DNA from 2 places in the Brevibacillus sp. FSL K6-6036 genome. Region 2 is predicted to be linked to the other one. Evidence: predicted binding sites of a transcription regulator. Region 2 holds the regulator's gene; the other holds the start of a gene.

Region 1 (16,037 bases), 1.5 Mb from region 2:
AAAGCTAAAGCCACTCCTACGAGAAGGCAAATCTACAACCACGAGTGACGGCCTCGTCTTTTCAGCCAGACGTTTGACTGCCTCCTCTTCCGCCAGGATGTCTTTTGCTTCAGGAAGAGGCTCATCCGTCCAGTATCGTTTGTATTTGACAACTACGCCGGCTCGGTCTGTAACGATTTGAACGCCGTTCTCGATAAATGGAATGCCGTCATGCATACGGGTGAAGGTATAGACCCGTTCCTGTGCCGAATCATAGTAGTAGTCGAAATTCAACCCAAATTCATTTGGTTCCGAGAGATTCTCCCATTCTTCCTTTGGCAAGGCTCGGATTAAAAAACCATTTGCTGAGCCCAGAGCTTTTTCTTCCTCTACCAAATTCCCGCCCGTTTTTTTTGATTTGCCGGTATCTCTCGAGTACTCAATGAGCGTACCTGTTCGGGCATCGATCTCCATATGGATATATTTAGATTCATCACCTTCACTTTTCCACCTGAGATTCCAAGTTGGCGGAAGACTATGATTGTTTGTAAGGGAGGCTCCCTCCAATGTAAACTCAGCCGGAATGCTGACAATTTCCCCCGCCCTATCCATTACTTGCGTTTTTGTTAAGCTTGCCGTGTCAGCTTCCGCTGCTGCAGTAGCAGCCCCCGTACTCCCAGCCGCGAGAACTCCTCCCGCGGGCAAAGGCAGCGACGCCAACAACACAGCCGCTGACAGTCCGGCCGTGAGCCGCCAGGTTTGTTTTTTGTTTTTCAAGCCATACAACCCCTTCCCAAATTTACACATCATTAGTTATATTACCATTAATTTGGAAAAATAAAAAATCTACCGCTCGTTGCAGCGGTAGATTTTTGTATGTTTGCACTGGTTTTGTTGGTCAGAAGCCTTCGTGATGGCGCCTCTTTACACTTGCAGCATCGCCTGCAGGGACTCCGCAGTCACGCGATTTCCCACCAGGAAGTTGCCAAACTCGCCGTAGCGCGCGCTTACTTCGTCAAAGCGCATTTCGTACACGATGTGCTTGAATTCGAGCGGATCGTTGGCAAACAGGGTGACGCCCCATTCCCAATCGTCAAAGCCTACGGAACCGCCGATAATTTGCTTGACCTTGCCTGCGTACTTGCGGCCGATCATGCCGTGGGAGCGCATCATTTCCGCGCGCTCCTGCATGGTCAGCATGTACCAGTTGTCTTGTCCGTCGCGCTTTTTGTTCATCGGGTAGAAGCAGATGTGCTCCCATTTCGGCAAGGTCGGATAGAGCCGCTCACGGACGTGCGGGTTGGATTTCGGATCTTCGCCCGGATTATGTACGTAGTTGCTCAATTCAACTACAGATACGTAGGAATAATCCACTTCCGTGAAGTCGGCAAATTTCGTCTTGTTAAAGGCGGTTTTGATCGCGTCCAGCTCCTGCATGGTCGGGCGAAGGAACATGAACACCAGATCGGCCTTGTGTCCGAGGATGGAATAGACGGCAGTGCTGCCTGCCTGCTCCTGCTCGTTTGCGTCCCATGCTTTCAGGAGCCCTTGGAGCTCGTCCACAGCTGCATTGCGCTCTTCCGGAGTCGCCTTCTTCCATTTTTCCCAGTTGATCTTGCGGAAATCGTGATACGTATACCAACCTTCCAACGTGAGAAGCGCTTCGTTTGTACTCATCAGGATCAGCTCCTTTGCGTGATATGGCTTGTATTTCCTGTTACCATTCCCAGTATAGCATAATCGCCGGAGGGTTATCCGATACGAATTGGTGAACAACCCTCTGCCTTCTGCATTTCGTGTCCAGCAAAAAACACGCCTTACAGACGGGCGTGTTCGGTTTCCTTGCATTCGGCGCTGAGACGGCTGGCAGCCGACCGATCCATGATGACGACCACGTCTGGATGCTGCTGGAGCAAGGACGCTGGCACTTCCGCTGTCGGCTCTCCTTCCAGCATGCGGTGAACGGCTTCTGCCTTGGATTCGCCGCTGGCCAAAAGCACGATCTTCCTGGCCTCCAGAATGGTCTGGATTCCCATGGATACCGCTGCTGTCGGGACCTCCTCGATGGAAGAAAAGAAGCGGGCATTGTCTTCGATCGTTCTTTGGGCGAGCTGAACGACTCTCGTCCGGGAGTCAGCCGCAGAACCAGGCTCATTAAACCCGATGTGGCCATTCCCCCCGATCCCCAGGATTTGCACATCGATTCCACCTGCAGCCTTGATCGCTTGCTCGTATCGGGTACATTCCGTCGCCAGGTCGGAGGCGTCTCCGCTCGGAATATGAGTATGCTCCGGGAGCAGATTTACGTGGCGGAAAAAATGCTCCTGCATGAAGACATGATAGCTTTGCGGATGATCGACCGACAGTCCGACATATTCGTCCAGATTAAAGGTGGTAATCCGGGAAAAGTCCAGATTCTCTACGCGATACATACGAGCCAATTCCTTGTACATGCCGACCGGCGTGCTTCCCGTAGCCAGTCCGAGCACAGAGTCGGGCTTTTTCTTGACCTGCATAGCGACAAGCCTGGCTGCCTCCGCGCTCAACTCCTCGTAATTCTCAACGATTTTCCACTTCATGTAAGTCACCTGTCCAATCTCTTTCATTTTATGGTTTGCCTTTGCCCGGTTGGGCTGGCTCATACACTTTATCCAATACGGCTTTGGCTGTCTTCTGCTTGTAGGTCAACGCCTTGTCGCTCATTTTCTGGGATACCGCTGTGCACAGTACGTCAATCACGTGAAGCTGGGCGATCTTCGCAGCGAGCGAACCGCCCTCCAGCGGCCCCTGCTTGGCGGCGGTCAAGAGCGTAATATCGGCATGCTGCGTAATCGGGGACCGGCGGTAATGAGTCAGACAGATGACGGAGGCGCCGGCTTCTTTCGCCAGTTTCAGGGCGTCAATCGTATCCTTTGTACTGCCCGATACAGATATGCCTACAGCCACATCGCCCGGCTCCAGCGTGGATGCTGCCATCGCTTGCAAATGCGCATCGGAAAAGGCGTCTACTCGAAGCCCGATACGCAGGCACTTGTATTTGGCGTCAAGAGCTGTCACCCCCGAGGTACCTACCCCGTAGAAATGAATCGTTCTCGCCTCTATGAGTAACTGTACGCAGCGCCCTAGTTGTTCGACATCCAAAAGGGCGTCTGTATCGTGAATCGACTGGACGTTAAAAGCGGCAACCTTCTGCGCAATCGCATGCAATGAATCTTCCTTGGTCACCTCATCGCGGGAATGCTGGGACGGATTTGCCAGTTCCTGGGCGAGTGCCAGCTTAAATTCCTGATAGCTGCGGAAACCGATTTTTCGGCAAAAGCGCAAAACCGTGGTCTCCCCCACCCCGATCTTCTCCGCCAAATCAATGACCGACGCATAAATAACGGTTTCGGTATGGGCCAGAACGTACTGCGCTACCTTGCGTTCGGATTTGGTGTAGGAAGGAAGAAGACTGTTGATCTCCAGCAGTGTGGCTGTTTTGCCTGTACTCGTTGTCGTCCATTCTCCCCTGTCTGCTGTTGATTCTGTCATCGGTTACCTCCTTGGCTATTGCTTCGTGCAGAAAAACGAATGATTCCTCCAATATGTTATCATAAAGTGGAGTATTTCTCCAAAAAGAAAAATTGGGGAATAAAAACATCGTCTCTCCGGTTTTCTTGGCATATAAAAAGGCCAAATCCCTTTGTAGGAATTGGCCTGTCTCCTTGCAAAACACTATTTACACGATTACCCGATATCCGATCAGAATCACGATGACCATCAGCGCCAGCGCCCCGACGAAAAAGCCGATGCTCGCTTCGTTTCGGCGCGCGCGGCCCAGCGACATTTCCATCAGTCCAAAGACAATCAGCGCGAGAAGGCCTTTGACGTAGTACAGCCAGTCGCCCGCACGAAACGCAAACAGCATCCAAATGCCGGACACAGCAATGATCACAATCATCAGACGCAAAATCATATGTAGAATTTTTGCTACCCGTTCTTTTCCTGCACGGTAAAGGATATAGCCGATGATCAGAAGGACAAAGGCCACTTCCCAGCCACCAACGTGGGATTCCACCAACGCTTTATACACGAATCGTTCACTCCCTGCCAACAGTCATTTTACTAAACTTATTATAACGTAAAGTCAGGAAAAGTACAGGACCCGCGATGTGCGACATTTTTGTGACGAAGCACTCGGATAAGCAGCTATCCCTACTCTCCTTTTTTGAACAAGAAATAACCCCTTGACCATTTTGCTGCGACCAAGGGGTTGTAGCTCATGAACTCCTTTTGTTTGTCTCGCATGCCTGCAGCACGAGCTTATCTATGTTGTCGCATCAGGCAGGCAAGCCATTCAGTCCAGCTTCCCTTGTGTCTGCTCCCAGATGACAAACGGGTTTGGCTCCGACTGATCATTCTCCAGCTTTTTCATCTGGACCGAACGCTGCTCCATCGGCAGCGCAATCTGCTCGTAAATCGCCCCGGAGTTGAATCCGAAAGGCACTGCTTCTTCCTTGGAATAGCCGTAGTAGACCGTTTTGATCCCGGTATAGTAAATGGCGGCCAAACACATCGGACACGGCTCTCCGCTCGCGTAGATGACACAGCCCTCCAGCTTGATGCTGTTCTCGTGCTTGCACGCCTCCCTGATCGCGAGGATTTCGGCGTGAGCCGTAGGATCGTTGGTGGCTGTCACTTCGTTGACACCGCTTCCAATAATGTGGCCGTCCTTCACCACCAAGGCACCATAGGGGGTACCGTGGCCGGACGACGCGTTTTCGCACGCCATCTGAATCGCTTTTTGCATGAATGCCTGTTCTGTCATCATGATTCCTCCCCTGACCGGACATTTTCCTTTGTTTATTGTAGCATGGAAACAGGGTTTCCTGCAGGCTTGTCGCTCTGCTGTGCTTTTCCCAATCACTTTCATGAGGCTGTCTTTGAAAAATGTGCACGCGAGCCCCACGATATGCCTGTAAAAGTAAAAAGCGATACATCCAACTGTTGGATGCAACGCTTTTTTCATTGTTTGGTGCTTTCACACAAAAGCTGACATCGTTCACCAATAGGCCACGGCTCCACATGCCCACTACACAGCCCGGAAGCCCTCGCCTAATACCTCCTGAGCCGGACACAGGATGATAAACGCTTCAGCGTCAACAGAGCGCACCAGCATTTTCAGCTTGCTGACCTCGCTTTGGCTCACCACGGCCATCAGCACCTTGCGCTCGTCGCCGGTATACCCCCCAGCGCCGTCCAGCAGCGTCACGCCCCGGTCCAGATCAAACAAGATCGCCTCGCGCATCTTGTCTGTTTCATCGGAGATGATGTACGCCACTTTGGACGTATTCCAGCCCATCTGCACGATATCGATCGTTTTGCTGGTCACAAACAGGGCAATCAAGGCATACAGCGCCTTTTCGGGAGTAAAGACAAAACCGGCTAGCAGGATGACCAAGCCGTCAAAGACAGCAACGGATACGCCCAGGCTGATGCCGCTGTACTTGTGCAGGATTTGCGAAGCGATGGAAAATCCTCCTGTAGAGCCCCGGCCCCGGAAGACGATGCCGATCCCGAGCCCTACGCCCATCCCGCCGTAAATGCTGGCGAGCAGCGTGTTATCCGTAAGCGGCTCAAGATGGCTGGTCAGCGCGACAAACAACGGCAGGACGATAGAGCCTACCGCCGCCTTCATGCTGTACTGCCTGTCTAAAAGCCAAAAGCCCAACAAAAACAGCGGGATGTTCAGCGCCCACTGGACGATGGACGGCGGCCAGTGAAAGAGATGGTACAAAATGACAGAGAGGCCCGATACTCCTCCCGATGCTAGCTGATTAGGGTTGAGAAACAGGTTGAAGCTGGTGGCAAGCACAAAGGAACCCACGAGCAGCATGCCGTATTCGACTGCTTTGCGCTGCGGACTGTTCAAGCTTGCACCTGTCCGACGTTTTCGTGACACTTTTCTTTCTCCTGCCTTTTTCACTAAGATGAAAACCGTCCATACATTACCATGTTTTGCCCAAAAAAGAAACCCCCAAGCAAACTGGGGATTTTTTCTGTACTCGCTCTCTATGGTCAGCTCACCGCACAGCGGTACACTTCATATCCGATAGCGGCCATCGCCTGCAGGGAGGCATCCGGGGGAGCATTCTCCGACAGGGCTGTCAGGGAGTACGCTTTTCCGCCTGCAAACAGGATGCCGACATCGTGCTGGCGGCCTGTGTCCCAGCCGGTTTTATTGGCCATTTCCCACACGGCAGCGGCGTCCGACACTCCCTCCTCGATGCGGGGTAGCCGGGCAGGCAGCGCATTTCGCACCTGCTGCTTTTTCATGATCCCGATCATCTGGCGGCAGGCATGCTCGCCAAGAAACGTTCCTGTTGCCAGCCGTTTGAGCATCCGGGCGATGTCACCAGCGGTAATCATGTTGTTGGGCGGACTGTCCGCCGGGTACAGCATCAGCTTTCGGCTGTAGCAGCTGTCGTGCATGCCAAGCTCTGCCATTGTGAGCCGCACCTGATCTTCGCCGATGAGGTCGATCAGCATATTGGTCGCGGTATTGTCGCTCTGAATGATCATGAGGGTGATCAGATCGTACACAGGGTAATGCGTATCAGGTGTGAGATGCTGCATGACACCGGAACCTGCGACCTGATCCGTTTGCTTCATCAGTACCGTTTCGTCAAGGCGGACTTTTCCTTTGCTGGCGGCATCGAAAACGGCTGCCATGACGGGGACTTTGATGATGCTTTCGGCTGCAAAAGTCTGCGTGGTGTTGTGTTCCCAGTAGAAGCTTCCGTTGATTTCTTCCACTACCACTCCCCATTGTCCGCCGGCCGCAGCGATGATCGTCTCCAGCTTCTCCTGCAAACTCTTCATGTGGCCTGCTCCTCCTTTATTCTCTTCCGTACCTGGTGGTCTGATTGACAGCCAATGTTTTGCCAATGAGGGGAAATTCCCCGGCTGGGAGTTGGAATCCTTCCTTGGTTTTGAGAAATAGCCTGTGAAAGCTTCTTTGGCGAGATTGGAAATGCCTGTAGGGCTGTTGGGGAGGAGATGAAAAAGGGAGAAAATGCTCAGGGTACGGTGGGACACTGCGGGAAGCCGTTACTGTCCGGCTCCATTCCAAAATCGGAACTGCGTCCAAAAGCAGCCTACTCAAGGCAGCGTCTCAGAGGTTGGACGCTGAAAGAGTGTTCCGCTTTTTCCATTCCGCCTGGGTGGTGTCCCAAAGACCTTCGCGTTTTCTCCCTTTTTCATCTCTACAGCTTTGGATTGTTTCGTTGTTTTTTTAGATCATTCAGGAAGTCGGATCAGGGGTGGCGTTCCCTGACGTGCCTTCTCTAATTCTGATCCAGTCCGTTTACGTGTGTCTCACTGTTTTTTCCTTAATTCTCAAACCAGCCGACTGGCTGCACCTGCAAATTCACATTGATCTGTTTCACTTCCGTGAATTCATCGAAGCCGAAGGTGCCCAGGCCGCGGCCGATTCCGCTTTGCTTGTAGCCGCCCCAGGGGGCTTCGTTGTAGGTGGGGTGGTAGCAGTTGATCCAGGTGATGCCTGCCCGCAATTTTTTGATGACCCGCATCGCTTTGGCTCCGTCCTGGGTAAAGACGCCCCCGGCGAGGCCGTAGACGGTGTCATTGGCGAGGCGGATAGCGTCCGCTTCATCGCGGAAGCGCTGCACGGCCAATACAGGGCCGAAAATTTCTTCCTGGACGATTCGCATGTCCGGCCTCGTGTCGACAAAGATCGTCGGCTCGACGAAATAGCCCTTTTCCAAACCGCCATTTGTCAGACGGTTGCCGCCGCAGGCGAGTGTCGCTCCTTCCGCTTTTCCGTACTCGATGTAGCGCAGTACCTTTTCCATGTGAGCCTCGCTTACCAGCGGCCCCATTTCGGTCTGCGGTTCGTCTCCCGCTCCTACCCGTATCTTTTTCGCACGCTCCACCAGCCGCTCGACGAAGCGGTCGTGAATGCTGTCCTCGAGAAGCAGCCGGGAGCCTGCCGAGCAGACCTGCCCCTGATTGGCGAAGATTCCGAACAAGGCGTAGTCTACGGCTGTCTCAAAGTCCGCGTCGGCAAAGACAATGTTGGGCGACTTGCCCCCCAATTCCAGCGAAATCTTTTTGATGTTGCCTGCAGCCGCAGTCATGATGCTTCTGCCGGTCGCCGTGCCTCCCGTAAAGGAAACCTTGTCTACCAGATGGCTTGCGGCCAGCTCATGTCCGACCGTAGGGCCCGGTCCCATGACCAGATTGGCCACACCGCCTGGCACCCCTGCTTCTTCGATGATCTCAAACAGCTTGATCGCCGTAACAGGCGTGACCTCGGACGGCTTGAAGACAATCGTATTTCCGGCCGCCAGCGCGGGGGCGATTTTCCAAACAGCCATCAGCAACGGGTAGTTCCACGGGACGATCAGTCCGCAGACACCGACCGGCTCGCGCACGACCATCGCCTGTACCGGGTCCGCGACGTGGTACGTTTGTCCGTCAGGCTTGGTGACCATTCCGGCGTAATAGCGGAAGCAAGCGGCCGCATCCGCCACGTCAAAGCGGGCTTCCCGCAGCGGCTTGCCGTTGTCCAGCGTCTCCAAAGCAGCCAATTCCTCAGCGCGTTCCTCCAGCTTGTCAGCAATGGCGAACAAATACCGCGCCCTCTCTGCAGCCGCAAGCTCGGACCAGCTCCCGCTGTCGAATGCTTCTCGTGCCGCGCGAATCGCTTTTTTGGCATCCTCCTCCGTTCCCTCTGCCGCCCGTGCAATCACTTCTCCTGTGGCCGGATTGACAATCTCCCGAGTCTCCCCATTTTCCGCATCCACCCACTCGCCAGCCATGTACATCTTCAGATTGAACATCTGCATGCCCCACCTTTCCTCGTATTACTGATGTGTGCTTGATTACCCAAGTGACGATGCTTGTAGCCATTATCCACAAAGGCTTGCGGCCACTGTCCGCAAGGGGACTTGTTGTCGTTACTCGGCATCTGCCGCCATCTCCCCCGCTGCCAACAGCCGCTTCTCCCGCAGGGCAACAAGTGCTGCAAAATCGTGGATGAGCGTCGCCGCGAGCAGCGATGTTGTCTGGGCCGGATCGTAGGGCGGCAGCACTTCCACCAGATCAAAGCCGATGTAGTTCAAGTCCGTCAGTCCTCTGATCAGCTCCAGCGTCTCGAAGCTTGTAAATCCTCCGACCTCCGGCGTTCCTGTCCCGGGCGCATAGGCGGGATCGACAAAATCAATATCAAAACTGAGAAAACAGGGAGTATCTCCAATCGCTTCTTTTATCTTTCTCACCGTTTCGGCGGCTCCGGTTTTGCGCAGCTCCTGGGTCGTCATCACGTGATAGCCAAGCTCCAGACTGGCTTCCAGGTCACCCGGGTGGTTCAGCGTACCGCGGATGCCGATCTGAAAAACCTTGTCCGGCAACAGCAGCCCTTCCTCGTGGGCGCGGATAAACGGAGAGCCATGCCAGTACTTCTCTTCGTAATACGTATCCCATGTATCGGTGTGGGAATCGAACTGAATCAGCGCTACTGACCCCCACACCCTTTTGGCGGCGCGCAATGTGGCCAGTGTGACGGAATGGTCGCCTCCCAGTCCGATCGGTACGATCCCTTTGGCCATCAAGTCCAGCATGACGGCTTCCATCCGGTCGTAGCTGCGATGGATATTGTGCGGAATCACCGGCACATCCCCGATGTCGATAGCTCTTGTGTCCTCAAATGGAAAGACCTTGTGAACGGGATGATACGGAAACAGAAGCATGGAAGCCTGTCTGATCGCCTGAGGGGCAAAGCGGGCTCCTACGCGAAAAGACGCAGCCGTATCAAAGGGCAGACCGACGATGGCTACTCTGGCGTTCTCCCTTTGTGCCGGCAGCCGCATGTAAGAGCCCGTGGTGCAAAATTCCGGTTTTACGTCTGGAGACAACGGATATTGCAAGCTGTTCACCTCCGTGTTTCGTCCATGGTACCCATCCATGTAGCAAACCGCATGCCAAACGGAACGTGAATGAAAGACGAAGGCTTTTTGCGTGGAAACCGCATCAACTCGCATTCTCTGCGCTCCAGTTCGCTCTGTCCGTTTCTCATTTTTTGGAATACGATCCCATTTGCGAGAAAGGGATTTTCTAAAACAATGAAAAAGAACGTCCTGATGATATCCGGACGTTCTGTCTCTGGTTAATTCCCTGCATGGTTTTTGCAAGGTGTTTTCGGATGAAATGTGATAGGTCCAAGCATAATTGCCTGCCTGTTCTGCTCGGAGCTTTTCTGACGTCATGTGGGCCGGCAGACCGGAGGGAGCCTGTTTTGAAACGGGCATGTCTCTTTGGCGCAACTGTTCTCCAGACCAGGCTTACGAAACGTTTTGTCCCATCATATCCTGGAGGTCTGCCTGTGCTTCTCCGATTGCTTTGACTCCAAACAAATTCTGAAGCACCTCCCATACCCCGGGCTGGATGAATTCGGGCAGCTTCGGTCCGATGCGAATGTCGCGGACTCCCAGGCTGAACAGCCCCAAGAGAATCGCTACCGCCTTTTGCTCAAACCAGGAGAGGACGATGCTGACAGGCAGATCGTTGACCTCGCAGTCCAGCGCATCCGCCAAAGCGACGGCTATTTTGACCGTCGAGATGGAGTTGTTGCACTGCCCCAGATCGATGTAGCGAGGGATTTGCGTACCCGGTACTTTGCCGTAATCGACATCGTTAAAGCGGAATTTGCCGCAGGATGTGGTCATGATCACCGCATCCGCCGGCAAAGAAGTGGCCAGCTCCCGGTAGTAGTCTCCGCCTTTTCCGGGAGCATCACAGCCCGCGATGACGAAGAAGCGGCTGATTTTGCCTGCCTTTACGGCGTCGAGAATTTCCGGGGCAATACCCAGTACGGTCTCATGGTGAAATCCGGTCAGCAGCGTCTGATCCGACTCTACATCCGCATCCGGCAATGCGAGTGCCCGCTCGATCAAAGGCGCGAAGTCGTCATTCTCAATTTTGGTAACGCCTTCGAGTCCGGCCACATCATACGAGAAGAAGCGATCGGCATATGTCCCCTTGATCGGCATGACGCAGTTGGTCGTGGCTAGTATCGCACCCGGGAACTGTTCGAACAACCGGCGCTGGTCAAACCACGCTTTCCCGATATTTCCCTTGAGGTGCTTGTACTTGCGGAGGGCGGGATACCCGTGTGCGGGGAGCATCTCCGAGTGGGTGTAGATATTGATTCCTTTTCCTTCCGTCTGTTTCAGCAGCTCCTCCAGCGCAAACAGGTTGTGCCCGGTCACGACGATGCACTTTCCTTCGATTTTGTTTTGCGAAACGCGGATGGGCTGAGGGATGCCGAACCGGCTCGTATGGGCCTGATCCAACAGCTCCATGACGCGAATGGCTGCACGGCCCACTTTCATTGCCATTTTCAAGTGTTCATCTAAATTGAAATTCACGTTAGTCAAAGTAAAATAGAGTGCTTCCTGTGTAATGCCGTCCACTTCCGGGTCGATGTGTCCCATTTGTCGGGCATGCGTTGCATATGCCGCAATCCCTTTGAGCGCAAAAATGATCGTATCCTGAATACTGGCAAGCTCCTCAGTCTTTCCGCATACTCCCACCGTTTTGCAACCGCCTGTCGGTGTTTGCTCGCATTGATAGCAAAACATATCAATACCTCCCCTATGGATCACTTCTTACTCCGGATTATAGAGGAGGCGAAAAACGTAAGATGTGATGTACTTCACAGATTCGTCTATTTGCCATTCTTTTCGGTTTTTCGCAAAAAAAGCCCTCTCCCTAAACTTGGGCGAGGACCTTGTATCGCATGTTTCTCTATGAAATATGATGTGTTGCCAAATTATGAACCGGGGCCCGGGAAAAAGCCGTTTCGATTTTGCTGCTTCCTCTGCTCCCTGGTTATGACTTTGCCGCAATCAATCGTTTGACAGCCGCTACCTTCTCCTGATCTACGTACTTGAGCGCGCTTCCGGCTTCCCGAACGCCGGTGCCAAAATGGACTTCCGTTACAGCCGTACGACCGACGAAATCAGCGATGTTTGCCAGGCCCAGCCCGCTTCCGGCCAAAATGCTCAAATGCTCCCCAGCGGTCATCCGGACAAGCTCGGCAATCCGTTCCGCTCCATCGATGGCGCTTTTCTGTCCGCCGGAGGTGAGAATCCGCGAAATTTGCGGATAACGCATCAACAGCCGCACGGCCTCCAACTGGTCAGCCGCCTCGTCAAATGCGCGGTGGAATGTCACATCCAGCCCTTTCGCCTGATCCAGCAGGCTTTCCAGCCCTTCCGTATCGATCTGGCCGTCAGGAGCAAGCATGCCGGTGACGATACCTGCTGCGCCGAGCTCGCGAATGATTCGCACGTCTTCGCGCATGACCCGGTAATCGTCAGACGTGTACACAAACGACTGGCTGTGCGGTCTCACCATCACATTGACCGGAATGGATACGGCCCGGACCACAGCATCGATCAAGCCCCAGCTCGGGGTTACGCCGCCCTCCAGTATCCCGGTGATCAGCTCGAGCCGGTCGGCTCCTCCCGCTTCCGCTCGTTTGGCGTCCTCTACAGAGGTCGCGATGACTTCCAACAACATAGCACGGTATCCTCCCGTCCGTTTTCCTGTTATTGTAAAACGCTTCGATGACAAACAGCAACGCCAAGGGCTGATCTTCCGCGCTGCTGGTTGACAATTCTGCCTTGCCCGTCTATTGAGCGAGCACGTAGTCCGCGAGCAGTCTCGCCCCATATCCGGTGGCACCCATGACGCGATAGCCTCCGGTGGCTTTCGCCTGTACAGGGGGAGCCATGTCGATGTGCACCCATTTCATGCCGGCGGCCACAAACCTGCGGATAAACAACGCGGCGACAATCGCTCCACCGTAGCTGATCGGACTGATGTTGGTCATGTCGGCATAGTCGCTTTTCAGCAATTCTTCGTAATCGTCTACCAACGGCATCGGCCACAGTCTGTCTCCACAGTCATTACCTGACGCGATGAGCTTGGCAGTCATCCCGGAATCTCCCCAAATACCGGCCAGCTTTAAGCCGAGCGCTTCCCCGACATTCCCCGTCAGCGTGGCAATATCGATTGCCTGCTTGGCTCCCAGCCTGTCGGCGTGAATCAGGGCATCGGCCAAAATGAGACGCCCCTCTGCATCCGTATTGGCCGTCTGCACAGAAAGACCGTTGGGGTAGCGGATCACATCCGATGGCAAGAAGGCTCCGCCGTCCGGCACGTTTTCTGCGATCGGCAGAAGCACCAGCAGATTGGCCCTTGCCTTTACGGAAGTGAGGATGTCCAGCGCGCCCGCGACAGCAGCCGCTCCGCCCATATCCATGCGGGCGTCGCTGATATCCCGCCCGGCCTTGACATTCATGCCGCCCATGTCAAAGGTGACTCCTTTTCCGATCAGCGCGGTCAGCGGCAGGGACGGGTCGGTGCAGTATCGGATTTCCACCATAGCCGGCGGATGGACGCTGCCTTTGCCAACCGTGATCAGGCCAACCATCTGCAAACGCTCCAACGCCTCCCCGCGATGAACCGTCACATCCACGTCTCGTGCGGCGAAATGGTTCTGCAGCCGCTCGACAAAGGAGACCGGCGTCAGCTGATTGGGCGGTTCATTCACGAGATCGCGGGCAAAGCATGTACCCTTTGCACGGATACGGGCCCATTCGATCGCCTGCTCCGCCTTTTCTGCACCCGGACAAGCGATATGCAGCATAGAGACACTCCGTTCTTGCGCCTTTGACAAATACCGGTCAAACACATATGTACCGAGAAGCCAGCCCTCTGTCCAGGCTGTGACTGCGCTATGACGGTCCAGTCCGGCAGCAAACAGCGGCTCCAGCGAATCAAACGTCACACATGCTTCTGTAACCCTTTCCTTCTCCGCGGCCCGACCCGCATTGCCCGCCGCATCGCGCAATGCCTCCAGGTCAAAACGCGCCCGCTCCCCTAGTCCGATAATGAGCTCATGCCCTTCTTCTCCGCGGCCAAAAAACCAGGTGACAGCTCCCTTCGCTTTCATGTGCGGGCGCAGCGCATACGGCAGGTGCTCTGTTGGCGAGTCTTGGAAAAGCAGGCGGATCGTGACTTCCATCTCCCGCTGCTGTCCAACCGAAATGTCCATCCTCTTCCATCCCTTTCTTCTTGCCTGGTCATGCAAGCGGCATGCAGACAGCTTGCGGCGTTATTCAGGCAACAGGTTCACGTATCATGCTGCCCTCATCGTCTTATCGTTTTTCCAACTGAAACACCGTGCGCTTTTCGCCAACGACCAAATGGTTGTCATTTTTAATCTCGCTTGGCACCAGCGCACGCAGGCGTTCAATGGTGTCCTTGTTCTCGTAGTTGATCTGCTCCAAAATCGAGGCGATTACCAGCGGCCACACCAGTTCAGAGCCATCCAGAACCTTCAGGGCAAAGCTGATGCGTTCTTTTTTCAGGCCAAAGCCGTATACCCCCATCGCGCCCCCTTTGGCAATGATGTTGGGATCGGTCAGCAGCGCTGTGCAAACGAAATTGTGGCTCGCGATGATGTCGGGATTGGCTGACATCCATCCGGTAATTTTCACGACTGCCTCTCTCGTTTCTGCGTCCGCGATCAGATCGGGACAAGCGAGCTTCAAATACGCTTTGGCGATGTTCACGAGCGGCACGGCAAAAACAGGGAAGCCGCACCCGTCAACGCCGAGGCCAATCTTGTCCTTTGGATACTCAGCCAGATAAGCAAACGCTTCCAAAGCGCTTTGTTGGGCAGGATGGCTGACATCGTAATAGCTGTCTGTCGGATAGCCCATCTCTTTGGAAAGGGCGAGAAAGCCCAGGTGTTTGCCGGAGCAGTTGTGGAAAAGACGGCGCTTCGGCACGCCTTCGCGCAGGCAGGCGAACTTCGGTTCTTCGTTGAGCGGATAGGTCGGGCAGGTCAGCAATTCTTCTTCCGAAATGCCGGTTTTTTTCAGGATCGACTCCAATCCTTCCATATGATACGTCTCGCCGCGATGGGAAGCGGCAAAAAGGGCGGCTTCACGGCTGGTCAGCCCGAATTTTTCGTCGATTTTCTGTTTGGCGACCGGGATGGCCTGGAACGGCTTTGCCGCCGAGCGGAGAAACGTCATATGCTCTTCGCTGCCCGCGGACAAGATGACTTTTCCTGATTCGTCTACGCCGCAGATGACGCCAAAGTGGATATTCTCCAGCACTCCACCGCGGTATTCTTCCACCAATGTGCTGTAATTCATTTCTAATCACCAACTCTGTCTTAATGGTATGTGTGGAAAGGAAGGACCAACAGTACAGAATTAATCCACTGATGGTATTAAATAATGGGTTAACCTGAAAAACTAGTGGAGGCAATGTGGGAAGATGGAATAGAAAACGTCAAAGAACCATATTTCCTCATTTAATTTCTCCAACCATGTTATTAATTTGATAGTAACAGTCGGGTATAGCATCGTCAACTTTCTTTTTTCAACTTTCGAAATTGAAGGTCTTGGGAGAAAAGGCTGGCTTTGATGAAGGAGATTGAAACAGGGAGAAAAATGCTCAGGGTACGGTGCTCTGGGGATTGACTGTCCGGATCTAAAAGAAAGTCCGTCCTATGCTCACATGCACAAGACGGACTTTTGCTTTCTATAATTGCTTTACCGCTGCTTGCAGCAGGGAAGCCGCATGCTTGTTGTACTGCTGGATCAATGTGTTCAGATGGCGGTCCAGTTCGACACTCGGCAGCGGGACGGGGAGCTGTTCGAATGCCCTGCCGTTTACGATGATCCGCGTGCTCAGCATGCTTCGCTGGGATTCATCGAGGGCTGAAAGGGCCAGAGGCTTTGCTTTGTAGCTGCCTTTTCCGGCCTGGGCTTTGAGCAGCTCTTGGAAAAACAACTGGTGATAATCCGCATAGATGTCTCCCTGGTAATGGCCGCCCCGCTCACGCACAAGCCCGCGTTTGGTCGCCCAATCTACCAACTGCTGCTGGGTCAGCGACTTGCCGCTCGTTCCCTGGACGACATTATGCATCAGTGCGTAAAAGTCGGTTCCCGCAAAATCCGTACGGGCGGGAT
Region 2 (16,037 bases):
TGCAGGAGGCAGGCATTTTCTCCCTCGTGCTGGAATGTGTGCCGGAAGAGGTGGCAGCGCTTATTTCCGCCAAACTGGACATTCCGGTTATCGGCATCGGCGCTGGCAGTTCTTGCGATGGACAAGTCCTCGTTTTTCATGACCTGGTGGGGTACGCATCGCAATTGCAGCCGAAGTTCGTGAAACGGTACGCGGATGTCGGCACTTCCATCCGGGACGCAGTGCGTGATTATGTATCCGAAGTAAAGGAACGCCGTTTCCCCGCTCCGGAACATGTCTTTCATGCCAAAGAAGAAATGGTTTCGAAGCTGTACGGAGGAGGGGGATTACGGTCATGATGCAGACCATGCAGCAAGTAGTGACGATTGCCGAGCTGCGGCAGCATCTGAAAGAAGCTCGTCGTCAGGGAAAACGGGTTGGGCTCGTACCGACGATGGGTTACTTGCATGAGGGACACCTCAGTTTGGTGAATGAAGCAAAAAAACACTGTGAGATCGTCGTAATGAGCATTTTCGTCAATCCGCTGCAGTTTGGGCCAAACGAGGATTTTGACCGTTATCCTCGCGATATGGAGCGGGATTTGAAGATGGCGGCGTCTGCCGGTGTTGACTTTGTGTTCTCGCCCAGTGTAGGGGAAATGTACCCGCAGCAAGTAAAAACAAACGTCTCTGTCTCAGGCGTCTCGGAACCGCTCTGCGGCCGCTCCCGTCCCGGTCATTTTGACGGTGTGGCAACAGTCGTTTTGAAGCTGTTCCAGATCGTGCAGCCCGATTACGCCTTTTTTGGACAAAAGGATGCGCAGCAGGTTGCTGTTGTGGAGCAGATGGTACGGGATCTTTCCGTGCCTGTGACCATCATCCCTTGCCCGATTGTCCGCGAAGCAGACGGCGTGGCGATGAGCTCGCGAAATGTTTATCTCAGCGCCGAAGAACGAAAACAGGCTGCTGTCTTGTACCGCAGCCTGCAGCTAGCCGAAAAGAAAGTGGCGAGCGGAGCAGACCTCGATAGCGTCCGGGATGAGATGATCCGTACCATCAAGGCCGAGCCGCTGGCGGACATCGATTATGTAGAGCTGTTGCGATACCCTGATTTGACAAAGCCAGAAGCACCGGAAAAGGGAGACCGGGTATTGATCGCCCTGGCTGTGCGATTTGGCAAAACACGCTTGATTGACAACGTGATTGTGACAGTTTGATGCAGGAAAAGGAGGATTCCCCTTTGTTTCGTACGATGATGAAAGCAAAGATTCACCGGGCAACGGTAACGGAAGCGAATCTGAATTACGTAGGAAGTATTACGATTGACAAGGACATTCTCGATGCCTTGGACATCTTGCCGAATGAAAAAGTGCAGATTGTCAACAACAACAACGGAGCTCGTCTGGAGACGTACGTGATCGAGGGAGAACCGGGAAGCGGCGTTATTTGCCTGAATGGAGCGGCAGCCCGGTTGGTGCAGCCCGGCGATATCGTCATCATCATTTCCTATGCGCTGGTAAGCGATGAAGAAGCCCGCAGCCACAAACCGCGGGTTGCGATCATGGATGAGCACAATAAAATTGCACAGCTTCTCGCCGAGGAAGTACACGCCACCGTCTATTAATCGGGAGAATCTGCATAGAGCCCCATCCCTTGTGAAACAATGAGACTACACACGCCTCACAGGGGGTGGCTTTTTTTTGAAGCTGGAAGAATGGTTTGATACATTGCAAACAAAAGCGGAAACAATTGAACAAAGGTGGCCGGCGGCTTCCGAGCATGAAAAGCTTCAGCTTGCTGATCAGTTGTTTCAGCTTCGCCAGGTAAGCGACAGAGTCGTCGATCTGTGGCTGCAGTTTGAAGAGAAGCTGTCTGCTGCAATTCGGCAGATTAAAAAGATGGAAGGCCAGGATGATGAGCAGGAAGAAGCTTTTGGCGAGCCTCTTGCTGGACAATCGTATACATCACAGGACAAGCCGAAGACCGAGGGGAAACAGCCAAAAGCAGATCAAAACGCTTCCACATCTGAGTGGAAGGATTTGCAATCCGCTTTGACAGACGGCGCGACTACGGCCGAAGAGCAGTCCTTGGCACAAGCAGCTTCCCAGCAAAAGCAGGGTCACCTCGAGTTGCATCGGGAATATGAGCATATGTTTCGGAAAGGAGAGGGCTTTTACCACCTCCGGATGTACCAGGATGCCAAACGCTGTTTTGCCGAGCTGGTAGACCAGTCTCCGGACTGGGAAAGCGGGCGGTTGTATTACGGGTACAGTCTCTTGTTTTGCGGTGAAAAGGAAACGGCGCTGCGGGAATTTCGCCTCCTTAGCAGATCGGCCAGCTCCCCTGCGGTCACGGCGATCAGCTATAATGCCATCGGATGCATCCTGGCCGAAGAACGGCAGTGGCTGGAAGCTGCCCAAGCGTTCAAGGAAGCCGTTTCGATCAAGCCCGATCACCGGGATGCCTGGTTTAACTTGGCGCTGTGCTATCTGGAAGACAGATACATCCACGAGGCCATGGAGACGATCGAGAAGGTGCTCGATGAAGGAGAACAGGATTGGGAAGCGCAGATGCTTTGGCTGCGGGCAGCCCGTCTGCTGCAAATGAGCGACCCGGCAGCGGAGCTGGCGCCGCCTGGCGGACTTAGGCTGCCCAACCGCAATCTTGACAGCGCGACGCTGCAGGAGATGGCCTCCCTCTATGAATCGTTGGGGAATTACCACCGGGCACAGATCTGCTATCACTTCCTGACCGAGCGTTATCCGCAAGACGGCCATGCTTGGCATGGGCTGGCCTGGAACACGTGGCTCATCGCCGGAACGCGCCGCGCTTTGACATTGATGAAAAAGGCGATCGCCCTGGCCCCCGATCAGCTCGACTTTACCTTTAGCTATGGCTGGATGCTGTTATTTGACGGCAAAATCGAAGAGGCATTGGCAGCCTTCCGGTTCATTTTGCTGAAGCAGCGGGATCATCGCCTTGCCCAATCGGGAATGATCACGGCCTATGAATGGATGGGGGATATTTTGGCGGCCAAACAACTGGCAAAGCCGTTTACCGAAGACCAGGATCCATACGTCCGATCACTCGGATACTACCACCTGGGGCGGATCGCCTTGGCAGAGGAAAACTGGCGACTGGCCGAACAATATTTCCGCCGGGTATTGCCGCACAGCGATCACTTCAGGGAAATACCGTTTTATCTGCAAATGTGCGCAGGCAAGCTGGGGGAACACGTAGCCGAGAGCGAACTTTTGCATCCTTGATCAGGGAGCAGGAAATTTCCCGGTCTTTGCCGAAGTGTTAGGGAAGCGGACATGATACGGGCCGCGCAAGTACGAGGTGACCATAGCTTGAATCGTTTCATCGTAGTAGACTTCGAAACCACGGGGAGCCATCCCAGACAGGGAGACAGCATCATTCAGATCGGTGCCGTTACGATTGACGACGGACATATTACCGAGTCATTTTCCACCCTGATCAATCCGGGACAGGCGATTCCCCCTTTTATTAAGCAATTGACTGGCATTACCGACGAGATGGTAGCGGATGCGCCAACAATGGAGGAGGTCCTGCCGCGATTCCTTCGCATGCTGGAAGGACGGGCATTCGTCGCGCATAATGCCAGCTTCGATCTTCAGTTTTTGCAAGAAGCCCTGCTGAGCCAGGGCTATTATACGTTTGACGGATATGTACTGGACACGGTCGAGCTCTCTCGTTTCCTGTTGCCGATGCAAGGCAGCTATCGGTTGGGAGAATTGGCTGATGACCTGCACATTGAACATGATCGTCCGCACCAGGCGGACAGTGACGCTTTGGCTACGGCCCAGCTGTTTTTGCATCTGCTGGACATTATAAATGAGCTGCCTCTGGTGACCATCCAACGCCTGCAGATGCTGGTCTCTTCTTTTCGTTCCGATATTTCGGAGCTCTTGCGGTTCTTTGAGATGAAAAAATGGGGATCGATGGACCAGTTGGATACGCTCGGGCGGGACGCTGACGGGATGTCAGACCCGGACGATTCCGAAAAATGGGATGTGTACAGGCAGCTTGCTCTGCGCAAAAAGCCGGAACGCCTCAAAGCTTCTCTGAAAAGGGAAGAAAGCCCAGGCTTGCCGGCCACTTCTTCGTTTGAGGACATGATCGAACAGATGATTGGGGAAGAAGCCGCATTTTCCCGCAACCTTGCGGGGTACCAGCGGAGGGAGGCCCAAGAATCGATGATGCGGGCCATTTTTGACTCGATGGAGAAGGGATCTCACTTGCTAGTGGAAGCGGGGACCGGCACCGGCAAATCTCTCGCGTATTTGCTGCCGGCCATCCTCTGGTCGAAGCAGCGGCGCGAGCCTGTCGTCATCAGTACGAATACGATTCAGCTCCAGGAGCAGCTGTTTCACAAAGAAATCCCCGCGCTGCAGCAGTCGCTCCCGTTCTCCTTCCGGGCTTCCACGCTCAAGGGGAGAGGGAACTACCTCTGTCTGCGAAAATTTGAACAGAGTCTGGAAGAGTCCATGGAAGGCAGCAGCCAGGAGCTCCGGCTGGTGAAAGGCCAAATGGTGACCTGGCTGACCCAGACCGAGACCGGGGATGTCGAAGAATTAAGCATGCCGTCAACCGGCCAGTTGTACTGGCAGCAGGTGAAAAGCGATACGGATTCATGTCTTCACCGGAATTGTCCATGGTTTAGCCGCTGCTATTACTTTCAGGCGCGGGAAAGAGCCGCCGAAGCAGATGTTCTCATCGTCAATCACGCATTGCTCATCAGCGATCTGCAGGCTGAGAAAAGAATCCTGCCTGCTCATGACATCACGATCATTGACGAGGCCCATCATTTGGAGAGTGTGGCAACCCACCATCTGGGCAAGCAATTTTCGACGGCCCAGCTCTTGTTTTTGCTGGAGCGAGCCAATCCGGAGGAGGGCAGCTATCTCCACCGTTTTGCCGAGCAGCTCTTGGCTTGGCCAGGAAATGAGAAGGCAGCGGCTGTCAATTCGGTGCGGGCAAGCATGAATGAGCATTTTCTCCGGCTCAAGGAAAAGGCCCAGCAACTGACGCAGTTGTTGTATCAGTGGGCGGCAGACCGAGGAGAAGAGACCTCCGATACCGGAAGAGATACGGTCCGTTACCAGACGCTGTCTTTTTCCGGCAAGCACGAGCGAATCCGAAAAACGGCCCGGCGGGTAATCGAATCGATGTCGATCTACGCGTCTGACCTGGAATCGCTTTTGTCTTCCATGCCATCCGGCGAAAAGCCGTCTTTTGAACTGCAAAGTCTTCATACCGATGCTGCAGGCTTGCTGAAGGAGTGGCAAGAAGGGATGGAAATGGTTCACTTCTTTCTCCTGGAGCCGGATGATGAGTATGTGTGCTGGATGGAAATCGAGTCTCGCACCCCGAAAAAGCAAGTGTACTTTCATGCTGCGCCGCTGCAAGTGGCAACACGCTTGGCGGAACCGCTTTTTGACGAGCGCAGAAGCGTGATTCTCACCTCGGCGACGCTGACAGTCAAAGACAGCTTTTCATATATTCTGGAAAGGATGGGGCTCGACCGGCTGCCAGAGGAGCGCGTCCGAACACTCCAGCTGCCGTCTCCGTTCTGTTATGAAAAGCAAGGGCTCCTGCTGATTCCATCCGATCTGCCTACATTGGGCAAAGAGAGCGAGCAGCAGTACCTCGAGGCCGTGATTCAGGGATGCGTGGATGCCATCAGGGCAGCAGGCGGCCGGACAATGATCCTGTTCACCTCCTATTCGATGCTGCGTGTGGTGTACCAAGGCTTGAAGGAACAACTGGACAACGAGCCTTATACACTGCTCGGACACGGAATCGACAGCAACAACCGGACAAAGCTGGTGCGCATGTTCCAGAGAGAAACAAACAGCGTTCTCCTGGGGACGAGCAGCTTCTGGGAAGGGGTAGATATCCAGGGCGAGGCATTGAGCTGTCTGGTGATTGTACGCCTTCCGTTTACTCCGCCGAACCACCCGATTTATCAGGCGAGGGCAGAGCAGGTAAAAGAGCAGGGCAAAAACGCGTTTATGTCGATCGCTTTGCCTCAGGCTGTCATCCAATTCAAACAAGGGGTCGGAAGACTGATCCGCCACCAGGACGATCGCGGTGTAGTTGTCGTGCTTGATACACGCATCGTGGAATCCCGCTACGGACGCTCGTTTCTCAAATCGCTCCCACCTTTCGATACGAGAACAGGCCCCTGGACAACCCTGCGCGAAGACATCGCTCCGTTTCTTCGGGGCATGCAATCCCTGTCTGATTCATAAAATGAATCAATAGTCTCACAGGGATATAGGTGATAAAATAAATGCTGTGGAAAGCGGGAAGAGCTTGGCTGTTGGTGTTGGCTGTCACAATGCTTTTGATACCCGGCTGCTCGATCGACAACCACTTGCAAAAGGCGGTAAAAGTAGAAGATCCGTTCGCAAGTGAAGACGAGAGTGAATTCATCGGGCTTGTCATCCACTATCTGGAGCTGCCGCACGGGGAAGCAACCTTGATTCGATTGCCGAATGGAAAAAACATGCTCGTTGATACCGGAAGCGCTGAGGATTGGCCCCGCTTGTTTGCGGCGCTGACCGAACGGAAAATTACCCGGTTGGATTACGTGGTCTTGACAAATGATTTGCCGGGGCACGCAGGGGGCTTCGCTTTTCTTGTGGAGCGGGTGCTTGTAGAGAACGTCATTTTGCCCCGTCCGATTGAGTCTTCGATTCGCAACGCGGCCCCGCTCAAAGCAGCAAAAAAGGCAGTGACTGTTACTGACGGAGAAGCAATCAGACTGGACGAAGATGTGATGCTCCAGGTCCTGCACCCGAGTGAACCGCTGTTCCTGTCTCCGCAAGACAACTCCCTTGTCTTTCAATTGCGGCATGACAAGTTGTCTTTTCTCTTCGCCAGTGCGATGAATGAAAAGGCCGAGGAGAGGCTGCTTGAGAAACACGCAGATCAATTGAAAGCAGCGGTTTTGAAGGTTGCTGCTCAAGGCAGCAATCAGGCTTCCTCGCAGCCATTTTTGAGCAAGGTGGATCCGCAAGTGGCGGTCATTTTAACCGGAAAGCCGAGAGAAAAGCTAAAGGATGGCCAGGAAGAAGTGCTGGAGCGGCTCGGCGAATCCTGGGTTGAGACCTACATTACCAGTCAGAACGGAACCATCACGATCCTCTCCAATGGAAAGGATTATCGCGTTTTGAAAAGAAAAAAGTAAGGAGGATCGACCGTACGTGGCCAAAAGTGAAAAGATTTCGGAAGCGGTTGTGCGCCGGTTGCCGATTTATCTGCGCTACCTAAGCTATCTGCAGCAAGTGGGCGTGACGACGGTGTCCTCCCAGCAGATGGGCAAAAATCTCGACGTCAACCCTGCCCAAATCAGAAAAGATCTCTCTTCCTTTGGGGATTTCGGCAAAAAGGGCATCGGCTATGACGTGAACTATTTGGTAGAAAAAATCCGTCAGATCTTAAAATTGAGCGAGGAAATTCGCGTGGCGCTGATCGGGGCCGGGCATCTGGGACACGCCATTAGCAATTACAATGCGCAGGTAGAGGATTACATGCGGATTGCGGCTATCTTTGACAATGACCCGGCCAAATGCGGAAAAGTGCTCGCGGGAATCACCATTCAGCCACTGGAAGAGCTGATTCAGACCGTGAAAGAGCAGAAAATTCGTCTTGCCATCCTAACAGTGCCAGCAGCGGCGGCCCAGTCGGTCGCCAACCTGCTGTTTGAGGCCGGGATTGAAGGGATTTTGAATTTTGCTCCCACCACGATTCGCACCGAACGCGATGTCAGGATCCACTATGCCGATGTGACATCCAGTTTGCAGAGCCTTGCTTATTACTTGACGTAAGAATGGAGTGTAACGATGAAAAAGACCATATTGACCCATGCAACGGTAATTACCGCAAATGACCAAAATGAAGTGATTCAGGACGGAGCTGTCGGATTTGAAGGAGCGGGTATTACGTACGTCGGTCCGACCCCCGATGATCTCTCCGGCTATGACGAAGTGATTGATCTGAAAGGGGATTATGTGCTGCCAGGCTTCATCAATACACACGGGCACGCAGGAATGTCGCTGCTCCGCGGTTATGCGGATGACTTGCCGCTCCAGCAGTGGCTCGAAGACAAAATGTGGCCGCTGGAGGCACAATTCACGTCCGAGCATGTGAAATGGGGCACATACATATCCCTTATCGAAATGATTCGGACCGGTACGACGACATTCGTCGATATGTATGATCATATGGATGAAGTGGCAAAAGCCGTGCAAGCGTCCGGGATGAGAGCGCGTCTCTGCCGCGGAATGATCGGCCTTTGCTCCGAGGAAGAGCGTCAGGCAAAGCTGCGGGATGCCGTTTCTTTCGCCCGTGAATGGCATAACCAGGCGGATGGACGCGTGACCGTCATGATGGCTCCACATGCTCCGTACACTTGCCCACCGGAATTTATCACACAAATTGTGGAAAAAGCGGAGGAGCTGTCTCTGCCGATCCATATCCACATGTCGGAGACGGAGTGGGAAGTTGGTCAGAATGTAAAGGATTATGGGGTTCGCCCGGTTGCTCACCTGGAAAAGCTGGGTGTCTTCAATCGTCCAACTTTGCTCGCCCACGCCGTTCACCTCACGGATGAAGAGATCGACGTCTTGGCAAACTATCACGTGAAGGTATCGCATAATGTCGTCAGCAACCTGAAGCTGGCAAGTGGAGTGGCGCCAGTACCGAAAATGCTGGCAAAAGGGATTCACGTTTCCCTCGGAACAGACAGCAGCGCGAGCAACAACAACCTCAACCTGTTTGAGGAGCTGAAGCTGGCTGCCATTTTGCACAAGGGCGTAAACAACGACCCCGTCGCAGTTCCAGCCGAGGAAGCGCTGCGCATGGCAACCCGTTATGGCGCAGAGGGCGTATTCCAGCCGGATACACTCGGAACGATCGAGACTGGGAAACAAGCGGATTTGATTGTGCTTGACAGTCATCAGGCGCATTTCCATCCGGCTCATGATCCCGTGTCCCATGTCGTGTACGCAGCAAATGGCCGCGATGTTAAGGATACGATTGTGGCCGGTTCTTTCCTGATGCGCAACAGAGAGCTTCTCACCGTCGACGAGGAGCGCGTTATTTTTGAAGCCAACCGGATGTTTCAGCAATTGAAGCGATAAGGGAAAAGGCTCCTGTCATGGGGGACAGGAGAAAGGTTGTAGGTGTAGGTAGAGGGATTTTGATTGGTCACCATGCCGACTTATTTTCGCCATACTTCCGCAAGCGAGGTATGGCGAAATTCCAGTGGGGATGAGTGAGACGATGCTCTTAGAGGTGAAGACAATGCTGCCCAGGAGACGCGATAATCCTGCAGCATAGACCCTAAGAGGTCAGGAGATGTCGTTTGGTTTGACAGCTTCACGCGCTCACCTCCTCGGGGTGTATCTGTAGTATGGCCCAGGTGCCGGGTCGTATGTTTAGCAAGTTTTCCGTCCTGTTCTAAAACCTTCCCAGAATTCATACGCATAAGGAAAAAGGGACAGGGGTGAACGGACTTGTATATTAAGCCCAAACAGCTCTGGTGGCTTCCGTCATTATTTCTCGTCCTGTTTGCCTTGGGCACCTTGCTTGGAGAACTTCACAATCGTCTGGATATAAAAGAAGCGCATGTAATCTCGACGACACAGCGAGAAGAGGCAGACCGGGCGATCGTTGCCAGTTTGCTGGATCAGGTAACCAAAGATACGGAGCGGCCATTCTCCGTTTTCGTAAAGGATTACGTTCTGAGCGGAAAGTACAAGGGTGAAAATTTTCAGCTGGCCGGGGAAATAGCCGGACATCGCTTTGAACTGCAAAAAGAAGCGGAACAGGTCAATGTCACGATTGACGGAGAAATTCAAGACCACCAGGCTTTGCCATACTCGCTATATACGCCCCAGCAGCATGCGGCTATCTTGAAAAGCAAGCTGGAGCGGGTTGCGCCGCTTCCGGTCGCAGATGGTTCCGGTCAGGGCTGGCAAGGCTATCGTCTCAGCGTGCCTTCTACAGAGGTGACCGATCTGTTGTCCATGTGGCTCGGACCATCCTTTCCGATCAAGGATATGACTCAGCGTCTGGCCAATCAGATTGCAGTCGAGTACCAATTATGGTACGATGGACCGACAAGTGAATTGCGGCAATTGGAGATCTATTTGCAAATGGAGACAGCTGCGGGACTCAAGCAGGATCAGCTTCGCTTTCGGTTGTAATGTAAGGGGATAAAGGAGTTTTACCGGTGTATGTAAAAATCGTTGCAGGAGTAATCGCCGTTATTCTTGTGCTCGTTCTGGGCTCGGCCTATCATCTGGGCGCAACCGTTGTGGGGAAGCAGGATGATTTTGAGGCCCAGGTACGGCAATGGGTCCAGGAGCGGACAACAGTCGCGCAGATCGATTCCATAGACGAGTATCGCGGGAATCAATCCTATGCGGTAGTGCTGGGAAAAAACCAGGCGGGCACCCCTGTGGTGGTCTGGTTGACGGCCGAAACAGTCGCATTTGATTCTCTGGAAAAAGCCGTTACCCGTGAAAGCGTGGAAGCGGCCGTTAAAAAAGGATTTCCAGATGGAGCGATTCGCCATATCGTTCCGGGTATTGACGAAAAGAATCGCTTTTGGGAAGTAACGTTGCAGGACCAACAGGGCCGTTTTCATTATTTGCACTACGATCTGTTTACAGGTGCCCTGCTTACCTCTTACGTCGTTTCTCCCAAAATAGTCAGATAGCCCTTCCATTTTCGGAAGGGCTTTTTTCATTTCCATCCAACAACTGTAAGCAAAAAATAATATATCAGTATGATATACTAAAACCGTTGACAAAAAGAGAAAAAGTTGATAGACCATAGCATTCTGAGATAGTTTGGGGGGAAAACTGTGCAAATGCGCAAAGGGGCAATCGGACTCTCACTGCTGGCGACCCTGCTGCTATTGTTCGGCGGTTGGTTTTTATATCAGAAAATAGAGGTCGAAGAGCCTATCCGCACCCAGATCGGACAATTGCAGTCGGCAGAGCTGGCTCATCTACACGTGGGAAAAGATCACATCCAAATAGATTTGAATGTAACGCATCCGGAGCTGTTCCCGCAGGAATATCGCAAGCTGATGCAGCAAGCAAAAGAAATGGCAGGGGGCAAAGAGATTCAGGTCACTCTTGGCAACCAGTCAAAAGAGCTGGAAAAGGTATGGATGAACGGCTTGTTTTCGTTCACGGAAGCCGTTGATTTGCATCAGTACAGCCGGATTCCGCAATTGGTGGGCGAATGGAAAACAGCTTATCAATTGGACCAAGCGATGGCGCAGATGGATGCAGAGCATGTATACGTATACCTGAAGCGAGGGGCAGACGACTATTACGCGATCGTCCCTCGTTCGTCCGGAAGCGAGGTGGCAGTTCGTGGGTAAGGAAATCGTCTGCGGAGCAATACCGGCCATACTGGTGTTTCTCTGGTTTTTAGGCATCAATGTAACGCCCCTTCTCGTCTTTGGTGTCGTTCTGCTCGCCCTTTATTTTTTGGTCGTCCGACAAAGCCAAGGAAATGTATCGTTCGGTGGCAAAGGCAAGCAAACGAAAAATGTGGTTCCCAAGTCGAATGTTCAGTTTGCGGAGATCGGGGGCCAGGAAAGAGCCAAAAACGAACTGAAGGAAGCACTTGATTTTTTGAAGCACAAGGATCAAATCGCCCAGTACGGCATCCGTCCATTGAAAGGCGTGCTGTTAACAGGACCGCCGGGGACAGGGAAGACACTGATGGCGAAGGCGGCGGCAAACTACACGAATTCCGCTTTTGTCGCAGCGTCCGGTTCCCAATTTGTGGAGATGTACGTGGGTGTCGGAGCCCAGCGTGTCCGTGATCTGTTCAAGGAAGTCAAGGCATTGGCTGAAAAGAACGGTCAGGACAGCGGCATCATTTTCATCGACGAGATCGATGTGATCGGCGGAAAGCGTGACGGACAGCAGCGAGAGTACGATCAGACGCTGAACCAGCTGTTGACCGAGATGGATGGCATTGGAACGAGCGAAAAACCGCGCATCTTGATGATTGCGGCAACGAACCGGAAGGACATGCTGGACTCGGCGCTGCTGCGTCCGGGACGCTTCGACCGTCATATCAGTGTCGATTTGCCTGACAAGACGGCGCGGGAGCAAATCTTGGTGATTCATACGGCCAATAAACCGCTCGCACCCGATGTTTCCCTGGAGCAAGTCGCTCAGGAGACATTTGGCTTTTCAGGTGCCCAGCTTGAAAGCGTAGCCAATGAAGCAGCCATTTACGCAATGCGCGAGAAAAGCCCGCAAATTGAAGCGCGTCATTTTGCCTTTGCCGTAGACAAAGTCATGATGGGAGAAAAAGTAGACCGGGAAGCTTCGGCTGAAGAGAAAAAGCGTGTGGCTTTGCACGAATTGGGCCATGCTATCGTAAGTGAAACCGTACGTCCCGGTTCAGTCTCCCAGGTGACGCTTAGCCCTCGCGGCAAAGCATTGGGATACGTCCGGCAAAATCCGATGGAAGACCGGTACTTGTACACGAAGGAAGCCTTGGAAAAGCAGATTATGGTATGCTTGGGCGGGGCCGTGGCTGAGGAAATCTACTACGGCGGCCGCAGCACAGGCTCCAAGAACGACTTCGAGCAGGCGCTGAATATGGCACAGGAGATCGTGCAGAGCGGCATGTCCGGATTGGGCATCGTTCACCTGCAGTACGTGGCCAAGGAACGGGTTCACGACGAGGTGGAGCGCATACTCGAAGACCTTCTGGAGAAAACCCGCACGCTGTTAAACAAGTACGACTCTGTTTTTCAAGAGGGTCTTCATACATTGCTTCAAGCGGAGGTTTTGCATGGCGATGCTTTTCGCAGCTTGCTTGCCTCTGTATCCACCCCTGAAAAGGAGCTGGCGGTATAACGCCGGCTTCTTTTTTTTCTTTGCATTATTTTATATTGACGGTGCCCAATGAGCGGTCTGGTGAATATCCTACAGAAGGACATGGACGATTTCAGGAGGGAAGAATATACCATGGCGAAGGTGAACCGTCGAAAAGTAAGCAAACCGTTGGGGAAAAGGTCAGATAGGCTGGAACTCCCTTTGCTGCACAACGATATTGACGTGGACTGGCTCGAGGATTTGGAGTCAGACCGGCAGTTGGCCAGCGGGGGACAAGAGTCATTTACTGTATCAAGCGTGAAAAAGGAGCCTGTCAGTGTCAATCCGCCTCTGCAAAAAATCCCGAAACAGCAAGTCAATTCAAACCAGACGACTTTTTCCAAAGTCCTCAAGGAACGTCGGGATGAGACGAACAATTCGGTGGTCTATACGGATGATTTGACCGACCAGGCTGTCACTACCGAAAAAATCGCCAATCGGGCAGTTGACGCTTCCAAAATCAAACCGGGAACGATCGACAACAATTTGCTGAAAGATTACGCTGTGGACAGTTCCAAGCTGGCAGACAGGGCAGTAACGTCGAACAAGATTGCACCTGAAGCAATCCAATCCACACATATCGGCAAGAATGTGATCGGTGGCGACATGCTCCAGGACCGTTCCATTTCGGGCGACAAGCTGCAAAACAACAGCATTACGTCTGAGAAGCTTGCCGACAAGACGATTGACGCAATCAAATTTGCTGAAAGTTCCATTCAGACGAAGCACATCCAGGAGCAGGCCATCACGACAGAGCTCATCCAGGATCAAGCGATTACCGCAGAGAAAATCAAGATGGGTACCATCCAAAAAGGAAATTTGGCCAACTACATTATCAACTCTGTCAAATTGGAAGACAACGCTGTCAGCAATGAAAAAATTCGCGATGGAGCAGTCACCGGCAGCAAAATCGACGAGGATGCCATTGAGTCGCACCATATCAAACGCGGTGCGATCCAGCACGAACATTTGAATGACAGAGCCGTTGACGCCAGCAATATCATGCCGGGCAGCATCCAGGACCAACATCTGGCTTCCTTCAGTGTCCAATCACAGCACTTGTCGCCAGAGTCGGTTACGGGCCAAAAAGTGGCACCTTATGCCATCACAACCGAACACCTTGATGAGAACAGCGTGACCTCAACCAAACTGGCTAAAGAGTCGGTAGCCAGTGTTCATTTGCAACCATCCGTCATTCAAACGGCCCATCTCCAGGACAACAGTGTCACACATAAGAAAATAGGCGATGCCCAGGTCACGACCGCAAAGCTTGCTGACAAGGCAGTGAATGCCGACAAGTTGGCCCCGCGTTCCGTGAACAGCCACCACATAAACGAGGGAACGATCGATGCAAAGCATTTGGCTGACGGTTCGATCACCAAGGATAAACTGGCGAAGGGCGTGATCGATGCCACCCATTTGGGTGAACGGGTTGTCAGCAATATTCATTTGAAGGACAATATTGTGCAAACGCATAATTTGGCCGACCACGTCATTACGACCTCCAAGCTTGCGGCAGAATCCGTGTCGACCGACAAAGTGACGGAGCTGAGCATAACGACGACCAAACTGGCTGACGGCGCCATCACCTCCGCGAAACTGGCCAGCGAATCGGTCAAAGCAAGACATCTCTCCCGAAATATCGTTACAGAGGAGAAGCTGGCCGACAAAGCTATACAGTCAAGGCATCTGACGAATAACGCCGTTCAAACCGAGCACTTGCAAAATCAAGCAGTCACGTCTGAAAAGCTTGCACCCAGCAGTGTAACGCGGGAAAAACTGGTTGCTCGCAGCGTGGACGGCACCAGGCTTGAGCTGCAGTCGGTAACAGGTGGCCATGTGGAGAAAAACACCCTGAGCGGAGAGCATCTCATCGCTGGCGCCATTACGTCCGACCATCTGGCTCCAGGGAGCGTACATGGCATTCACATTGCCAACAAAGCCGTCGACTCGCAGCATCTAAAACCGCTTTCCATTACGACAGAGAAGCTTGGCGAGGAAGCAGTCGTTACTTCGAAAATAGCGATACGCAGCGTAACCGGAGAAAAGATCAGCCTGTTTGCGATCTCGACTGATCACATCGAGGATCGGTCGATCACGAGGGACAAAATTACGCCAGGAGCGATCAGAGCAGAACACCTCCTGGATAATTCTATCGGCAGCGAGCAGTTGATGGAAAGAAGTGTAGGCGCCAAACATCTGAAGACCGAAAGCGTGGCAGGCGAACATATCGTCGACGGAGCGATCACGGCTAACCATCTGGCGGACGGCACGGTTACAATGGATAAACTGGCGTTTGTTCCGGTGGAGACCAGCAGGCCGCAAGGGGTCACTTTGCAGCAATTCGGGTTCCTTTCCTTCCGGATCCCTGCCAGCAAAAAGTCAGTTGACGTAACGATACGGCTCGACGCTCCGTTCGCAAATGCCGACTATTGTCTGGTGGCAATGACAAACCGGATGGGCTGCCATGTTTCCTTTAAATACGGCAATCGGACTTCTGCAGTAGTCACTGTGTTTCGAAATCGCTCCGGACAAGAGGAAAAAGGAGTGATTCAGTGGATTGCAGTCGGAGAAAAAGGTGGCACCATCACCGGTGAGATGAGGGAATATTTCGAGCAGGAGCTGGAGGAGAATGATCTGCTCGAAGCACTCGAAGAGGATGGCGAGATCGCACAGGAAGAGTTAAGTGCAGAAGATAAGGACGAGGAAGAGAATGCCGTCCTGTATGTGCATGATGATGGCGAGCATGAGTCAAACGGGGACGCTGATCAGGAATTTGCAGATGAGGATGCCATCGAGTCCAGGAGGGCAGCGCAAAGACATCGGAACAAGGGCCGCAATCGGGAGGAATTAACCATTAGCGAAGAGATTGATGAGGATTACGAAGACTAAATCGAAGCGCAGCCATTCAGAGTGTGGGCAACAGACCGTCAACTCTTTGCGTGGCTGTTGACGAATAGGAGTGTCGGACAGATATACAGGCAAAGGCCAGGCTCCCGGCGGAGCAGGGCCTTTTATTTTGTATAATGGAGTCCGGTTTTGCTTTGATGAAGGGCTATAAAGTTGTCATAAAAATATTATGGTAAACTAACGGGCGCAGACTCTCATT

Evidence for each region. Region 2 encodes Rex, which represses fermentation and respiration genes when NADH is low (regulators of the CRP and FNR family bind a similar motif). Its sites were predicted from a motif close to TTGTGAAATATTTCACAA; they were not measured.
Region 1: the regulator Rex is predicted to act here: its motif matches at 11,684-11,701, upstream of hcp (hydroxylamine reductase).

The regions. Positions count from the first base shown of each region.
Region 1 covers NZ_CP150173.1:3,856,750-3,872,786, forward strand. Annotated here, with positions in the region: gene NST37_RS19310 (YcdB/YcdC domain-containing protein) at 1-756, opposite strand, end outside; gene hemQ (hydrogen peroxide-dependent heme synthase) at 904-1,656, opposite strand; gene nagB (glucosamine-6-phosphate deaminase) at 1,797-2,558, opposite strand; gene NST37_RS19325 (MurR/RpiR family transcriptional regulator) at 2,587-3,510, opposite strand; gene NST37_RS19330 (DUF1516 family protein) at 3,698-4,051, opposite strand; gene NST37_RS19335 (nucleoside deaminase) at 4,316-4,789, opposite strand; gene NST37_RS19340 (YitT family protein) at 5,051-5,920, opposite strand; gene NST37_RS19345 (serine hydrolase) at 6,037-6,840, opposite strand; gene NST37_RS19350 (aldehyde dehydrogenase family protein) at 7,350-8,822, opposite strand; gene speB (agmatinase) at 8,940-9,908, opposite strand; gene hcp (hydroxylamine reductase) at 10,323-11,621, opposite strand; gene NST37_RS19365 (copper homeostasis protein CutC) at 11,872-12,564, opposite strand; gene NST37_RS19370 (leucyl aminopeptidase family protein) at 12,677-14,104, opposite strand; gene NST37_RS19375 (asparaginase) at 14,208-15,215, opposite strand; gene NST37_RS19380 (WG repeat-containing protein) at 15,607-16,037, opposite strand, start outside.
Region 2 covers NZ_CP150173.1:2,319,826-2,335,862, forward strand. Annotated here, with positions in the region: gene panB (3-methyl-2-oxobutanoate hydroxymethyltransferase) at 1-338, shown strand, start outside; gene panC (pantoate--beta-alanine ligase) at 335-1,195, shown strand; gene panD (aspartate 1-decarboxylase) at 1,219-1,602, shown strand; gene NST37_RS11680 (tetratricopeptide repeat protein) at 1,679-3,244, shown strand; gene dinG (ATP-dependent DNA helicase DinG) at 3,332-6,256, shown strand; gene NST37_RS11690 (MBL fold metallo-hydrolase) at 6,298-7,197, shown strand; gene NST37_RS11695 (redox-sensing transcriptional repressor Rex) at 7,214-7,837, shown strand; gene NST37_RS11700 (amidohydrolase) at 7,853-9,151, shown strand; gene NST37_RS11705 (hypothetical protein) at 9,527-10,219, shown strand; gene NST37_RS11710 (DUF5590 domain-containing protein) at 10,246-10,734, shown strand; gene NST37_RS11715 (hypothetical protein) at 10,888-11,409, shown strand; gene NST37_RS11720 (AAA family ATPase) at 11,402-12,910, shown strand; gene NST37_RS11725 (WIAG-tail domain) at 13,022-15,820, shown strand.